Linked DNA regions of Piscinibacter gummiphilus. The protein of the gene in region 2 interacts with the protein of the main gene of each other region in a pairwise test. Links are inferred from orthologs where the notes say so. Each region holds a gene or a part of one and is shown on either strand. Other genes may lie near its edges. The genes, in order: A4W93_RS20670 and clpB.

Region 1 (7,739 bases), 1.0 Mb from region 2 along the record:
GGCCGTGATGGTGCACCCGGAGGACGAGCGCTACACCGCCCTCATCGGCCGTGAGGTGAAGCTGCCGCTCGTGGGCCGCAACATCCCCGTGATCGCCGACGAATACGTCGACCGCGAGTTCGGCACCGGCGTCGTGAAGGTCACCCCGGCCCACGACACGAACGACTACGCCGTGGGCCAGCGCCACAAGCTGCCGATGATCGGCGTGCTGAACCTCGACGCCACCGTCAACGACAACGCCCCCGAGGCCTACCGCGGCCTCGACCGCTTCGTGGCCCGCAAGCGCGTGGTGGCCGACCTGGAGGCGCAAGGCTTCCTCGTCGAGGTCAAGAAGCACAAGCTGATGGTGCCGCGCTGCGAGCGCACCGGCCAGGTCATCGAGCCCATGCTGACGGACCAGTGGTTCGTCGCCATGACCAAGGCCGGCGCCGACGGCACGAGCATCGCGCAGAAGGCCATCGACGTGGTCGAGAGCGGCGAGGTCAAGTTCTTCCCCGAGCAGTGGGTCAACACCTACAACCAGTGGATGAAGAACATCCAGGACTGGTGCATCTCGCGCCAGCTGTGGTGGGGCCACCAGATCCCGGCCTGGTACGGCACGGGCGGCGAACTCTTCGTCGCACGCGACGAGGCGGAAGCCCGCGCGAAGGCCACGGCCGCCGGCTACACCGGTGAACTGACCCGCGACGAGGACGTGCTCGACACGTGGTACTCGTCGGCCCTCGTGCCCTTCTCGTCGCTCGGCTGGCCGAACAAGACGAAGGAACTCGACCTCTTCCTGCCCTCCTCCGTGCTGGTCACGGGCTTCGACATCATCTTCTTCTGGGTCGCCAGGATGATCATGATGACGAAACACTTCACCGGCCAGGTGCCGTTCCGCCACGTCTACATCCACGGCCTCGTGCGCGACTCGCAGGGCAAGAAGATGAGCAAGTCGGAAGGCAACGTGCTCGACCCGGTCGACCTGATCGACGGCATCGCGCTCGGCCCCCTGCTCGACAAGCGTGTGGTGGGCCTGCGCAAGCCGGAGACGGCGCCGCGCGTGCGCAAGGACACCGAGAAGGAATTCCCGGACGGCATCCCCGCGTTCGGCGCCGATGCGCTGCGCTTCACGTTCGCGTCGCTCGCCAGCCTGGGCCGCAACATCAACTTCGACAGCAAGCGCTGCGAGGGCTACCGCAACTTCTGCAACAAGCTCTGGAACGCCACGAAGTTCGTGCTGATGAACTGCGAAGGCCAGGACTGCGGCGTCGACGAGTCGAAGCCGGTGGAACTGTCCCCATCCGACCGCTGGATCATCGGCGAGCTGCAACGCGTGGAGGCCGAGACCGCGAAGGGCTTTGCCGAGTACCGCCTCGACAACGTCGCCACCGCGCTGTACCAGTTCACCTATGAGTACTGCGATTGGTACGTCGAGATCGCCAAGGTGCAGATCCAGACCGGCAACGAGGCGCAGCAGCGCGCCACGCGCCGCACGCTGATCCGCACGATCGAGACGCTGCTACGCCTGCTGCACCCCATCACGCCGTTCGTCACGGCCGAGCTGTGGGAACGCGTGGCGCCGGTGGCCGGCCGCGCGGGCCCGAGCATCGTCACGGCGAAGTACCCCGAGGCCGACCTGTCCCGCATCGACCCGGAAGCCGACGCCTGGGTGGCCAAGCTGAAGCAGGTCGCGAGCGCCTGCCGCGTGCTGCGCAGCGAGATGCAGTTGCAGCCCGGCAACCGCGTGCCGCTGAACACCTTCGGAGACCGCGAGTTCCTGACCGCCGCGGCGCCGCTGCTGAAGGCGCTGGCGAAGCTGTCGGAGGTCAACGTGCTGGCCGACGAGGCCGCGTTCGTGGCGGCCACCAGCCTGTCGCCGGTGACCAACGTGGGCGACGCCCGCCTCGCCCTGCACGTCGAGATCGACGTGGCCGCCGAGCGGGTGCGCGTCGGCAAGGAGATCACGCGCCTGGAAGGCGAAGTCGCCAAGGCGCAGGCCAAGCTGTCGAACGAGAGTTTCGTGGCCCGGGCCAAGCCCGAGGTGGTGGATCAGGAGCGCGCGCGCATCGCCGACTTCACGGCGACTCTGGCTCGGCTGCGAGATCAAGCGGCTCGCCTGGCGCAGTCGGCCTGAACTCGGGCGGCGCCACCGGCGTCGCCATGAGCAGCTCGTCGATGCGGCGGGCCACGGCCCACGCGCTGCGCAGCCGCGACTCGCGCGTGGTGCTGGCCAGGCGTGGCGTGATCTGCAGGTTGCCGATGCCGTGCAGCGGGCGGCCCTCGTCGAGGGCGCCCGGCTCCAGGCTGTCGATCCAGCCGGCGGCCATGCGGCCGCTGCGCAGTGCGTCGGCGAGCGACTTCTCGTCGAACACGCCGGAGTGGGACACGCTCACCATCACCTGGTTCGGCTTGCACCACGGCAGCAGCCGCTCGCCGATCAGGCCCTGGTAGCGCGTGAAGTAGTTCAGCTGCACGGCGAGTGCGTCGCTCGTCTCGATCAGTTCGCGCAGCGGCATGGGGGCCACCTTCCAGCGGTCCCAGACGCCGTCGCTCGCGTGCAGCGAGGGCTCGTAGCCGATCACCCGGCAGCCGAAGCCGCTCAGCATCGAGGCCATCGCGCGCGCGGCCGGCGGCATGCCGATCAGGCCCACCGTGCACGCGCCCAGCTCGCGGCCCACGCGCATGCCGTCGGCGCCCTCCACGGGCACCCGGCGCAGCATGGAGAGGATGGCGCCGATCATGAACTCGGCCTCGGCCTGGGCGGTGGCGGTGGCGCTGCGCACCACCTCGATGCCGGCGCGCTGGCAGGCTTCGGCATCGATGTTCTCGGCGCCGCTGTTGATGCGGCCCACGGCGCGCATCATGGGGGCGAGCGGCAGGGTCTTCGCGCCGAAGGCCACGGACGCGGGGAGGATCAGCGCGCGCACGTTGCACAGGGCGAGGCGGAAGGCCTTCAGGTCCTGGGCCAGTTCGGGTGCGTAGCGCACCGTGTGCCGCGACTCGAGCCACTGCCTGACTTCCGCGTCCAGCGTGTCGACGATCAGCAAGTCCATAGGGTTGTCACGCAGTCTCGGTAAAACGGCCGGGCCGGATTCCTGTTCCGGGCCATGACACAATGTTTTTTCTGGGTCGCTGACCGCTGACCCACGCTCACCCACCTGATCACCCGCTCGTCCACTCACCCACTCGAAACGCTGCGCACCATGTCAGTCACCAAGGCAATCTTCCCCGTGGCCGGTCTCGGCACCCGCTTCCTTCCCGCCACGAAGGCCCAGCCGAAGGAAATGCTGCCGGTGGTGGACAAGCCGCTGATCCAGTACGCCGTGGAGGAAGCCTATGCCGCCGGCGTGCGGGAGATGATCTTCGTCACCGGCCGGCACAAGCGCCCCATCGAAGACCACTTTGACATGACTTTCGAGCTCGAGGTAGCCCTCGAACAGGCGGGTAAGCAGGAGTTGCTGGACGTGGTACGGAGCGTCAAGCCCGACGACATGGAGTGCATCTACGTGCGCCAGCCGCAGGCCCTGGGCCTCGGCCACGCCGTGCTGTGCGGCCAGCGCCTCGTGGGCAACGAACCGTTCGCCGTGCTGCTCGCGGACGACCTGATGGTGGGTGATCGTCCGGTGCTCAAGCAGATGGTGGAGCAGTACAACGAGTGGCGCGTGTCCATCCTCGCCGTGCAGGAAGTGCCGGCGGAACACACACGCCGCTACGGCATCGTGGCGGGAACGGCCATCAACGACCGCCTGATGGACGTCAACCGCATGGTGGAAAAGCCGGCGCCGGAAGATGCGCCGTCGCGCCTGGGCGTGGCCGGCCGCTACATCCTGACCCCCGGCGTCTTCCACGAGATCGCCAACCAGCCGCGCGGCGTGGGCGGCGAGATCCAGCTGACCGACGGCATCGCCGGCCTGCTGCGCCGCGAGAAGGTGTTCGCGTACAGCTACGAAGGCAAGCGCTACGACTGCGGCAGCAAGGAGGGGTTCCTGCAGGCCAACGTGGAGCTGGCGCTGAAGCACCCGGTGCTGGGCCCGGGCTTCCGCGACTACCTGCGCACGCTCGAGATCTGAAAAACGGTCATCCCGGCGAACGCCGGGATCCACCGGTGAACAGCGCGCCCCGCCCGCAGTGGGCCCCGGCGTTCGCCGGGGTGACGGGCATCGGGGTTCAGCGCCGCCGCAGGTAGTGCACGAACTCGCCGCCTTCGGCGGTCTGCTCGATCAGCTCGTTGCCCGTCTGCCGGGCGAACGCCTGGAAATCGCGCGTGGACCCGGGGTCGGTGGCCACCACCTTCAGCACGTCGCCGCTGTGCATGTCCGCCAGTGCCTTCTTGGCCTTCAGGATGGGCAGCGGGCAGTTCATGCCGCGGGTGTCGATTTCCTTGTGGACGGTGGGTGCGTTCATGTCGATTCTCGCGGCGAGCCGGCCGGGGGCCACTCGAGCCATTGGGGTTCGATGCCGCGCGAGCGCAGCCAGTCGGCCACCGCCTGGCCCGTGCCGGCGGGCCAGCACTTCACCTTCTCGGGCGGCACCAGCTTGTACTCGGCCAGTTCGGGCGACAGCGTCACCTCGCCGCGCGCCACGACGTGGTACGCGATGATGACCTGGTTCATGCGCTGGAAGTCGTAGACCCCCACCAGGTTCACGGCCTCGGCGGTGAGTGCCGTTTCCTCGAACACCTCGCGGGCGATGCCCTCCTGCGGCGTCTCGCCCGCTTCCATGAAGCCGGTGACGAGGCCGAACATCTTCTGCGGCCACGCGGCGTTGCGGGCCAGCAGCAGCTGGCCGCCCGCCTCGGGCAGCTCGATCACGGCGGCGAGCACCGGGGTCGGGTTGTTCCAGTGGGTCCAGCCGCAGGACGGGCAACGCGTGCGCTCCTTCGGGCCGCCATCCTCGACTTCGGTGATGCGCTGCAGCGCGGTGGCGCAGTTGGGGCAGAAGTGGAATGCGTGGACCATGGCGTCAGGCCGGGAAGACGCCGGTGGAGAGGTAGCGGTCGCCGCGGTCGCAGACGATGAACACGATGGTCGCGTTCTCGACCCGCTTGGCGACTTCGAGCGCGGCCCAGCAGGCGCCCGCCGCGGAGATGCCCGCGAACAGGCCGTCCTCGCGGGCGAGGCGCCGCACCATGTCCTCGGCGTTCTCCTGGCTCACCTCGATGGTCTCGTCGATGTTCGTCGGGTCGTAGATCTTCGGCATGTAGGCCTCGGGCCACTTGCGGATGCCGGGGATGCGCGAACCCTCGCTCGGCTGCGCGCCGATCACCTGGATGGCCGGGTTCTTCTCCTTCAGGAACTTCGACGTGCCGGTGATGGTGCCGGTGGTGCCCATCGCGCTCACGAAGTGCGTGATGCGGCCGTCGGTGTCCTTCCAGATCTCGGGGCCCGTGGATTCGTAGTGGGCGCGCGGGTTGTCGGGGTTGCCGAACTGGTCGAGCACCCGGCCCTTGCCCTCGCGCTGCATCTGCTCGGCGAGGTCACGGGCGTATTCCATGCCGCCGCTGCGGGGCGTCAGCACGAGTTCCGCGCCGAAGGCCTTCATGGTCTGCGCGCGTTCGATGCTCAGGTCCTCCGGCATGATCAGGACCATGCGGAAGCCGCGCACGGCCGCGGCCATCGCCAGGGCGATGCCGGTGTTGCCGGACGTGGCCTCGATCAGCGTGTCGCCGGGGCGGATCTCGCCGCGCTCCTCGGCGCGCTTGATCATGCTGATGGCGGGACGGTCCTTGACCGAGCCGGCCGGGTTGTTGCCCTCGAGCTTGCCGAGGATGACGTTGCCGCGCCGGTCGTTCTCCGCGCCGGGCACACGCACCAGCCGCACCAGCGGGGTGTTGCCGATCGAGTCTTCGAGTGTCTTGTAGGTCTTCATGCGCTCTCCTGCCGCCATTGTCGCAGGAGCGGGAGAACCCGGCCGGCATGCGGAATCTCGGGCTGCACCTCGTTACCGCCCCCCTCGCCGGCTCCGGTACGCTTCGCTCCACAAAAGGAACCCAGGGAGAGAGGGATGGACCGTTCGAAACACTGGCACGTGGCCGCGCTGCTGGGCGCCGTCGCGTGCCTGGCCACCGCGGGGTGTGGGGGTGGAGGCTCCGACACACCCGCCACGCCGCCGGCCCCGGCCGTGACACCGTCGCCACCGGCCGCGGCGCCGCCCGCCTCCGCGCCCCCGTCGGCACCGGCGTCCGCCCTCACCCCGGCTTGCGCGAACTTCTACACCACCGCCTTCACGCTGTCCGGCACCCGCACCACCGATCCCATCGCCACGCTCGCCAAGCCCGCGAAGGGCGCGGCCTTCGCGGAACCCGCGTACGGCACGTGTGTCGTGCGGTCCACCGACCACGCGGCCGACGGTGTCGCCGGCTTCACCCGCAACGACTACTCGCGCCGCCAGGCCTTCAACGCCACCGGCACCCACTACCTCGCCTACGCGCTGAACGGCAGCTGGCACCTGTACGAGACCGCCACGCGGCAGCGCGTCAAGGTGCTGCCCGGCCCCGGCGGCGATGCCGAGCCGCAGTGGCACGCCACCGACGGCGACAAGCTCTACTACCTGCCCACCAACGGCGTCGGCATGAAGGTGAACGAGCTCACGGTGTCCACCGGCGCCACGCGCGTGGTGGGCGACCTGGGCGCCCGCCTGAAGGCCCGCTGGCCGGCCGCCGCGGTGGCGTGGACCAAGTCCGAAGGCGCACCGTCGCGCGACCAGCGTTACTGGTGCTTCATGGTCGAGGACGTGAACTTCGGCACCCTCGGCGTGGCCACGTGGGACCGCGACACCGACAGCCTCGTGGGCACGATGAACACGAACGGCGACCGCCCCGACCACGTCAGCATGAGCCCGAGCGGCGACTGGTGCGTGGTGTCCGGCGACGGCGCGCGCGGCACGGTCGCGTACTCGCGGGACTTCTCGCAACAACGCAAGCTGCTCGCGAAGTCCGAGCACTCCGACATCGCGATCGGCGCGAACGGCGACGACCTCTACGTCTCGGTCGACTACCAGTCGGCCCAGGGCGACCTCTTCATGATCAACCTGCGCACCGGCGAACGCACGGCGCTGCTGCCCACCTACCTCGCGGGCACCACCAACGCGCTGCACATCTCGGGCAAGGGCTACGACAAGCCGGGCTGGGTGATCGTGTCGGTCTACGCGGGTTTCATTCCCGCCGGCGGCAGCCGGCAGTGGATGCACGACAAGGTCTTCGCGATGGAACTCAAGGCCTCGCCGCGCACGTTCAACCTCGCGTTCCACCGCTCGCTCTACAACGAGTACTGGACGGAACCGCACGCGACCGTCAGCCGCGACTTCACGAAGGTGCTGTTCAACTCGAACTGGAACACCGGCAGCAAGGACGACGTGGACGCCTACATGGTGGAACTGCCGGCGGACGCGGTGAAGTGACGGCCACGGCGCGCGGGGCTCAGGCCTTCCGCGCGTCGACCCCTGCCACGCCCGAATCGATCAGGTAGCGCGCGCCCACCTGGGCCTCGCGGATGGCCGAGGCCAGGTTGGGCGCGGGGCCCACGTCGCCCGGCGAATGCTCGACGCCGTCGATCCGGAGGAACCAGTTCCAACGCCCGCCTCCGGCATCGGAAAGAACGATCTCCACCGCGTGGCCACGGTGGACGAACGCGGTCGCGTCCTCGGGTACTTCGTACGACATCGGAATCCTCTTCGCCTTCTCGCAACAACGATGGGGCGCGAGGTTCCGCGAATCGGCGAAACGCCGCAACCCCTTGGCTGGAGGACCTGGGGTTCAG
Region 2 (8,044 bases):
CGGCGGTGTGTCCGTGGGCGAGGAAGACCACCTGCGGCCCGCGGTGCTGGCCGAGGGCACGCTCGACCTGTGGCAGATGGCGATGAAGCCGGGCAAGCCGCTGGCCTTCGGCCGCGTGCGGCGCGACGATGGCGGCCAGGCCTGGTTCCTCGGCCTGCCGGGGAATCCGGTGTCGAGCTTCATCACGTTCCTGCTGGCCGGACGCACCGTGCTGCGCCGCCTGCAGGGCGCGAGCAGCGAACTGCCGGCCCCGCTGATGCTGCGCGCCGACTTCGACTGGCCCGCCGACCGCCGCCGCGAGTTCCTGCGCGTGCGCCGCAACGCCGACGGCGGCCTCGACCGCTTCACGAACCAGGGCTCGGGCGTGCTGACGTCGGCCGTCTGGGGCGACGGCCTGGTCGACAACCCGATCGGCACCGCGATCCAGCGCGGCGACCTCGTGCGCTACGTGCCGTTCTCGGAGTGGTTCGCATGAAGGTCACGCTGAAGTTCTTCGCGTCGTTGCGCGAGGCGCTGGGCGCCGGCGGCCCGCTGGAGGTGCCCGACGGCGCCACCATCGCCGACGTGCGCCGCCTGCTGCAGGCGCGCGACGCCGCCCACGCCCAGGCGCTGGCCGAGGGCAGGGCGCTGCGCTGCGCGCTGAACCAGGCCCTGTGCCCAGAGGGCACGGTGGTGACCGAGGGGGCCGAGCTGGCCTTCTTCCCGCCCGTCACCGGAGGCTGAACGCCATGGCCGCGCCGAGGGTGTCCGTGCAGGAAGCCGACTTCGACCTTGGCGCCGAGGTGGCCGCGCTGCGCGAGGGCGACGGCGGCACCGGGGCCGTGGTGAGTTTCGTGGGCACGGTGCGCGACACCTCCCACGGGCACGACGTGGTGCGGATGGAGCTGGAATACTACCCCGGCATGACGGAGAAGGCCATCGAGGCCATGGTCGACGCCGCCTTCGAGCGTTTCGACATTCGCGGCGCCCGGGTCATCCACCGCGTGGGCGTGCTCGATGCGCGGGCCCAGATCGTGCTGGTGGCCGTCACGTCGGCCCACCGTGGCCAGGCCTTCCAGGCCTGCGAATTCCTGATGGACTACCTGAAGACCCAGGCCCCGTTCTGGAAAAAGGAACACACCGCGGAAGGCGCGCACTGGGTCGACGCCCGGGTGCAGGACGACGAGGCGCTCGCCCGCTGGGGCATCGAGGGAAGGAACGCATGAACGGACAGGTCTTCTCGTGGTGGCAGGTGCTCGCGGTGTCCGCGGGTGCGTCGGCCGGGGCGCTGGCGCGTTGGCAGGCCGGGGTGTGGTTCAACCGGTCGGGCTCGTCGCTGCCGGTGGGCACGCTGCTCGTCAACTGCGTGGGCGGCCTGCTGATCGGCTTCGCCCTCGTCGCGTTCGACCGGGCCCCCAACGACCTGCTGAAGCTGCTGCTGGTCACCGGCTTCCTCGGAGGTCTGACCACCTTCTCGGCATTCTCGGGCGAGTCGCTCGTGCTGCTGCAGCGCGGCGCCTACGGCGCGGCGCTGGTCCACACCCTGGCCCACGTGGCCGGCGCGCTGGTGTGCGCGGCCGCTGGGGCCGCCCTCGCACGGAACTGGTTCACGACCGTGTGACGGGAGCCGTTCGGGTCATGGGACGGTCACACGGGATGTTCACACTCGGCGGCTTCCGGATGAAGACGACACCGCCCGATGGACCGTCACCTGTCACCCCGCAAGACCCCGCTCGCCCGTGAATGGCTGGACGCCCGGGACCACCGGCTCGATCGGGCGCGCCGGGCGCTGCTGATCACGGTGGACGGCCGGCGCAGCGGCCATGAGTTGACAGCGCTGGCCCAGGGGCTGGGCCTCGACCAGGAGGCCATCGCCGACCTGCACCGCCAGGGCCTGATCGTCTGGCCCACGGTGATCGCGGCGCCCGTTCCACCGCCGCCGCCCCCTCCGGCGCCGAAGCCGGCCGCCCCGCAGCCGTCGCTGGCCGCGGCCAAGATGTACGCGATCGACCTCGCCACCCTGATGCTCGGCGGCCGTGACCAGGACCTGCGGGCCCTGGCCACCGAGGTGCAGACCCGCGAGGCGCTGGTCGCCTGGTGCGAGATGGCGGCGCGGGCGGTCGAGACCCATGCCGGCCCCGAGCGGGCGCAGCGGTTCCTGGAGAAGACATCAGGGATGCTTGCGCCGTCCGCTTGAAAACCGGGGCAGTCTCCTCACATGATGAGCAATCGGAGGATTTGCTCACATGCGACTCGACAAACTCACTACCCCGTTCCAGACCGCGCTGTCGGAGGCCCAGAGCCTGGCCGTCACGCGCGACAACCCGTACATCGAACCCGCGCACGTGCTCGTGGCCATGCTCGCCGAGGCCGACGGCCCGAAGGCGCTGCTGCAGCGTGCCAACGTCGACACCGTGGCGCTGCAGCACTCGCTCGAGGGCGAGATCAAGAAGCTGCCCCAGGTGCAGGGCGGCGAGCCCGTGCAGGCCAGCCGCGACACCGGCGCGCTGCTGCAGGCGGCCGACAAGGAAGCCACCAAGCGCGGCGACCAGTTCATCGCGAGCGAGATGTTCATCCTCGCCGCCACCGACAGCAAGGCCTCCATTGGCCAGGTGCTGAAGAACCATGGCCTGACCCGCAAGTCGCTGGAGGCGGCCATCGAGGCCGTCCGCGGCGGCCAGAAGGTCGACAGCGCCGACGCCGAAGGCCAGCGCGAGGCCCTGAAGAAGTACACGCTCGACCTCACCGAACGCGCCCGCCAGGGCAAGCTCGACCCCGTGATCGGCCGCGACGACGAGATCCGCCGCGCCATCCAGGTGCTGCAGCGCCGTTCGAAGAACAACCCGGTGCTCATCGGCGAACCCGGCGTGGGCAAGACCGCGATCGTCGAGGGGCTGGCCCAGCGCATCGTCGCGGGCGAGGTGCCCGACTCGCTGAAGAACAAGCGCGTGCTCGTGCTCGACATGGCGCTGCTGCTCGCCGGGGCCAAGTACCGCGGCGACTTCGAGGAACGCCTGAAGGGCGTGCTGAAGGAAGTGGCCCAGGAAGAGGGCCGCACCATCCTCTTCATCGACGAGATCCACACGATGGTGGGCGCCGGCAAGGCCGAGGGCTCCATCGACGCCGGCAACATGCTCAAGCCCGCGCTCGCGCGCGGCGAGCTGCACTGCATCGGCGCCACCACGCTCGACGAGTACCGCAAGTACGTCGAGAAGGACGCCGCGCTCGAGCGCCGCTTCCAGAAGGTGCTGGTGGGCGAGCCTACCGTCGAGGCCACCATCGCGATCCTGCGCGGGCTGCAGGAGAAGTACGAGGTGCACCACGGCGTGGAGATCACCGACCCGGCCATCGTGGCCGCGGCCGAGCTGAGCCACCGCTACATCACCGACCGCTTCCTGCCCGACAAGGCCATCGACCTGATCGACGAGGCCGCGGCCAAGATCAAGATCGAGATCGACTCGAAGCCCGAGCTGATGGACCGCCTCGACCGCCGGCTGATCCAGCTGCAGATCGAGCGCGAGGCCGTGCGCCGCGAGAAGGACGAATCCTCGCAGAAGCGTTTCGCGCTGCTGGAGGAGGAGATCGCCAAGCTGCAGCGCGAGGCCGCCGACCTCGACGAGATCTGGAAGGCCGAGAAGGCCGCCGCCCAGGGCTCGGCCCACGTGAAGGAGGAGATCGACCGCATCCGCTTCCAGATCGAGGAACTCAAGCGCAAGGGCGACTTCAACAAGGTCGCCGAGCTGCAGTACGGGCGCCTGCCCGACCTGGAGCGCACCCTGAAGGAGGCCCAGGCGAAGGAGCTGAAGAAGGGCGCGTCCGCCGACGGCCGGCCGCAGCTGCTGCGCACGATGGTGGGCGCCGAGGAGATCGCCGAGGTGGTGGCGCGCTCCACCGGCATCCCCGTGGCCAAGCTGATGCAGGGTGAACGCGACAAGTTGCTCCAGATGGAGGTGAAGCTGCACGACCGCGTGATCGGCCAGGACGAGGCCATCACCGCCGTGTCGAACGCCATCCGGCGCTCGCGTTCGGGCCTGTCCGACCCGAACCGGCCGACCGGCTCGTTCCTGTTCCTCGGCCCCACGGGCGTGGGCAAGACCGAACTGTGCAAGGCGCTGGCCGGGTTCCTGTTCGACAGCGAGGACCACCTGATCCGCGTCGACATGAGCGAGTTCATGGAGAAGCACTCGGTGAGCCGGCTGATCGGTGCGCCCCCGGGCTACGTGGGCTACGACGAGGGCGGCCACCTGACCGAGGCCGTGCGGCGCAAGCCCTACAGCGTCGTGCTGCTCGACGAGGTGGAGAAGGCGCACCCGGACGTGTTCAACGTGCTGCTGCAGGTGCTGGACGACGGTCGCCTGACCGACGGCCAGGGCCGCACCGTGGACTTCAAGAACACGGTGATCGTGATGACGTCGAACCTCGGTTCGCACCACATCATGCAGATGGCCGGCCAACCGGCCGAGGAGATCCGCGACGCGGTGTGGGGCGAGCTCAAGCAGCACTTCCGTCCGGAGTTCCTGAACCGCATCGACGAGACCGTGGTGTTCCATGCGCTCGACCGGTCGAACATCGAGTCCATCGCGAAGATCCAGCTCAAGGTGCTGGAGCAGCGCCTCGAGAAGATGGACATGAAGCTCGACGTGTCGCCCGCGGCCCTGACGGAACTGGCGAAGGCCGGCTTCGACCCGGTGTTCGGCGCACGGCCGCTGAAGCGGGCGATCCAGCAGCACCTGGAGAACCCGGTGGCCAAGCTGATCCTCGAGGGGCGGTTCGCGCCGAAGGACGTGATTCCCGTCGACTTCGAGGAAGGGGAGTTCACGTTCAGCAGGGTGGTGCACTGACGCGAGCCGCTCGGCGCCCCGCCACCCCCGTCATCCCGGCGCAGGCCGGGACCCCGTGCCTTCGTTGAGGAGCCCGGGGTCCCGGCATCCGCCGGGATGACGCCTTTTTGGCATTGCGGCGATAATCACTAGTTACGTCCGCAACGCCTCATCCCGAGCCCTCACGATGCCCGTTTACCGTTCCAAGACCTCCACCGCCGGCCGCAACATGGCGGGTGCCCGTTCCCTGTGGCGCGCCACGGGCATGAAGGACGAAGATTTCTCGAAGCCCATCATCGCGGTCGTCAACTCCTTCACCCAGTTCGTGCCCGGCCACGTGCACCTGAAGGACCTGGGCCAGTTGGTCGCGCGCGAGATCGAGGCGGCGGGCGGTGTCGCCAAGGAATTCAACACGATCGCCGTGGACGATGGCATCGCGATGGGCCACGACGGCATGCTGTACTCGCTGCCCAGCCGCGACATCATCGCGGACTCGGTCGAGTACATGGTCAACGCGCACTGCGCCGACGCCATGGTGTGCATCTCCAACTGCGACAAGATCACCCCCGGCATGCTGATGGCCGCCATGCGGCTGAACATCCCCGTCGTGTTCGTGTCCGGCGGCCCGATGGAAGCCGGCAAGACGCGCCTTGCGAACCCCGTCACGAAGCAGATCGAGTTCAAGAAACTCGACCTCGTGGACGCGATGGTGATCGCCGCCGACAAGTCCTACTCCGACGCCGACGTGGCCGAGGTGGAGCGTTCGGCCTGCCCGACGTGCGGCTCGTGCTCGGGCATGTTCACGGCCAACTCGATGAACTGCCTGACCGAGGCGCTGGGCCTCTCGCTGCCGGGCAACGGCACGGTGGTGGCCACCCACGCCGACCGCGAGCAGCTGTTCAAGCGCGCCGGCCGCCGCATCGTCGAACTGGCCCGCCAGTACTACGAGCAGGAGGACGACACGATCCTGCCACGTTCGGTGGGCTTCAAGGCGTTCGAGAACGCGATGACGCTCGACATCGCGATGGGCGGCTCCACCAACACCATCCTGCACCTGCTGGCCATCGCCAGCGAGGCCGGCATCGACTTCACGATGTCCGACATCGACCGCCTGTCGCGCGTCGTTCCGCAGCTGTGCAAGGTGGCGCCCAACACGAACAAGTACCACATCGAAGACGTGCACCGCGCCGGCGGCATCATGGCCATCCTGGGCGAGCTGGACCGCGCGGGCAAGCTGCACACCGACGTGCCCACCGTGCACGCGAAGACCCTGGGCGAGGCGCTCGACCAGTGGGACATCGTCCGCACGCAGGACGAGGCGGTGCGCAAGTTCTACATGGCCGGCCCCGCGGGCATCCCGACGCAGGTGGCGTTCAGCCAGAACACCCGCTGGCCCAGCCTCGACACCGACCGTGCCGAAGGCTGCATCCGCTCGAACGAACACGCGTTCTCGAAGGAAGGCGGTCTGGCCGTGCTCCGCGGCAACATCGCGCTCGACGGCTGCGTCGTGAAGACCGCCGGCGTCGACGAGAGCATCCTCGTGTTCGAAGGCTCGGCCCACGTGACGGAGTCGCAGGACGAAGCCGTCGAGAACATCCTCGCCGGCAAGGTCAAGGCGGGTGACGTGGTGATCGTGCGCTACGAAGGCCCGAAGGGCGGCCCCGGCATGCAGGAGATGCTGTACCCCACCAGCTACATCAAGTCGCAGGGCCTGGGCAAGGCGTGCGCGCTGCTGACGGACGGCCGCTTCTCGGGCGGCACCTCGGGCCTGTCCATCGGCCACTGCTCGCCGGAAGCGGCGGCGGGCGGCGCGATCGGCCTCGTGCGCGACGGCGACCGCATCCGCATCGACATCCCGAACCGCACGATCGACGTGCTGCTGTCCGACGAGGAACTGGCGCGCCGCCGCGCCGAGCAGGACGCCAAGGGCTGGAAGCCGGCCAAGGCGCGTCCGCGTAAGGTGTCGGCCGCGCTGAAGGCCTATGCCAAGCTCGTGATGTCGGCCGACAAGGGCGCCGTGCGCGACCTGTCGCAGCTGGACGACTGACCGGGGGATCCGCCGGCGCGCTCAGCGCGCCGGCAACAGCGCCTTCGCCGCCTCGATGCGCAGCGCGAGGGGCGCCGCGGGATCGTTCATCACCCGCAGCAGGAATTCCCTCGGGTCCGTGGTCGTGCCGGCGGGCGCTGCCGTGCCCGCGGGCGCCGTGGCGGGGGCGGGCACCTCCACCGGCGACAGCGTCGCCCAGGCTTCCGACCAGGCCTCCGGCGTGATGGCCGCGAGCCCCTGGAGCAGGTCGGCCTGCCCGTCCTCGTTGGGCGGGATGTCGAGCCACGGCGTGTCGGCGAACACCGGGGCGAGGTCGCGGGCCACGAAGGCCGACCAGTTGCCCTCGGCATCCACCACGGCCGGCACCACCGGCAGCGCATCGCCCGCGAAGGCCGAGACACGCGCCGGCTTCACGTCGGCCCAGTAGCGCTGGCGCAGGGCGTCGAGGAACGCCAGGCCGTCGGCCTCGGACACCGGCGAGGCCAGGAAGAACCACAGCTGGTATGCATCGGTGCCCGACACGGCGATGGCCGGCGCGGGCAGGTCCAGGTCGAGCTGCACGCCTTGCCAGACCGCCGCCACGAGCTCCCAGTCGGCCGGCCGGCCCAGGGACAGCACGAGGGCGCGGCCCGCGCCGTACAGGCGCTGCTTCTGGGAGGCGAGTCGGGACATCAGCTGGTGGGTTCGTCGAACAGGCTGTCCATTCTGCCGATCTGCAGGCGTGCCAGGGTCAGGTTCGCGTGGGTCTTGTCGAGCACGGCGTGCAGGGCCACGCCCGGGTGCTTGGGCACCCCGCGCAGCACGAGGTGGTGCGCACCGAGCGTGACGGCCGCTTCCGGCAGCGCATGGCCGAGGCCCAGCGTGCGGCTGGCCGTGCCGAGGGCGGCGAGCATCGCGCTGCCGTTGGCCGCGAGTTCCTCCGGGCCCGGGCGCGCGCCGGCGTGCACCAGGGGACGGGCGTTCTGCACGTCGAAGACGCAGCAGCTGACGACCCCGGGCAGGTCGGCCAGCAGGCGCACGTAGCGGCCGAGCGTGGACTCGACGGCCGGCGAGGTGCCGGGCGCCTGGGCGGCCGGGCGCACGGCCGGCATGGGGGTCATCGGCGCCGGTGCGGCGGCGATGGGCGTCGGGGCCGGCGCGGGCGGGGGCGGCGCGGCCGGGCGCCACTGCTCACGCAGCTTGTTCCAGGTGCCGCTGA

Evidence for each region.
Region 1: the proteins of clpB (region 2) and A4W93_RS20670 interact in binary tests that used the Escherichia coli proteins (3 or more experiments, as listed by UniProt). The link is inferred for Piscinibacter gummiphilus from one-to-one orthologs.

What each region holds. Positions count from the first base shown.
Region 1 is NZ_CP015118.1:4,556,250-4,563,988, forward strand. What follows is about bases 2,769-5,577. They hold A4W93_RS20670 (sulfurtransferase TusA family protein), read right to left. Parts: upstream 4,387-5,577; coding sequence 4,150-4,386; downstream 2,769-4,149. Other genes in these bases: A4W93_RS20660 (NAD(P)-dependent oxidoreductase), read right to left, coding at 2,769-3,035; galU (UTP--glucose-1-phosphate uridylyltransferase GalU), read left to right, coding at 3,186-4,052; A4W93_RS20675 (NUDIX domain-containing protein), read right to left, coding at 4,383-4,940; cysM (cysteine synthase CysM), read right to left, coding at 4,945-5,577. Also shown: A4W93_RS20655 (valine--tRNA ligase), read left to right, coding at 1-2,116; more of A4W93_RS20660, read right to left, coding at 2,058-2,768; more of cysM, read right to left, coding at 5,578-5,850; A4W93_RS20685 (hypothetical protein), read left to right, coding at 5,986-7,380; A4W93_RS20690 (hypothetical protein), read right to left, coding at 7,400-7,642. UniProt on the Escherichia coli protein: Involved in thiosulfate metabolism.
Region 2 is NZ_CP015118.1:3,513,893-3,521,936, reverse strand. The notes cover bases 1,909-5,022. They hold clpB (ATP-dependent chaperone ClpB), read left to right. Parts: upstream 1,909-2,225; coding sequence 2,226-4,820; downstream 4,821-5,022. Other genes in these bases: ilvD (dihydroxy-acid dehydratase), read left to right, coding at 4,987-5,022; A4W93_RS15745 (hypothetical protein), read left to right, coding at 1,909-2,176. Also shown: A4W93_RS15765 (molybdopterin molybdotransferase MoeA), read left to right, coding at 1-475; A4W93_RS15760 (MoaD/ThiS family protein), read left to right, coding at 472-723; A4W93_RS15755 (molybdenum cofactor biosynthesis protein MoaE), read left to right, coding at 729-1,205; fluoride efflux transporter CrcB, read left to right, coding at 1,202-1,600; more of A4W93_RS15745, read left to right, coding at 1,679-1,908; more of ilvD, read left to right, coding at 5,023-6,846; A4W93_RS15730 (hypothetical protein), read right to left, coding at 6,868-7,518; A4W93_RS15725 (roadblock/LC7 domain-containing protein), read right to left, coding at 7,518-8,044. UniProt on the Escherichia coli protein: Part of a stress-induced multi-chaperone system, it is involved in the recovery of the cell from heat-induced damage, in cooperation with DnaK, DnaJ and GrpE. Acts before DnaK, in the processing of protein aggregates.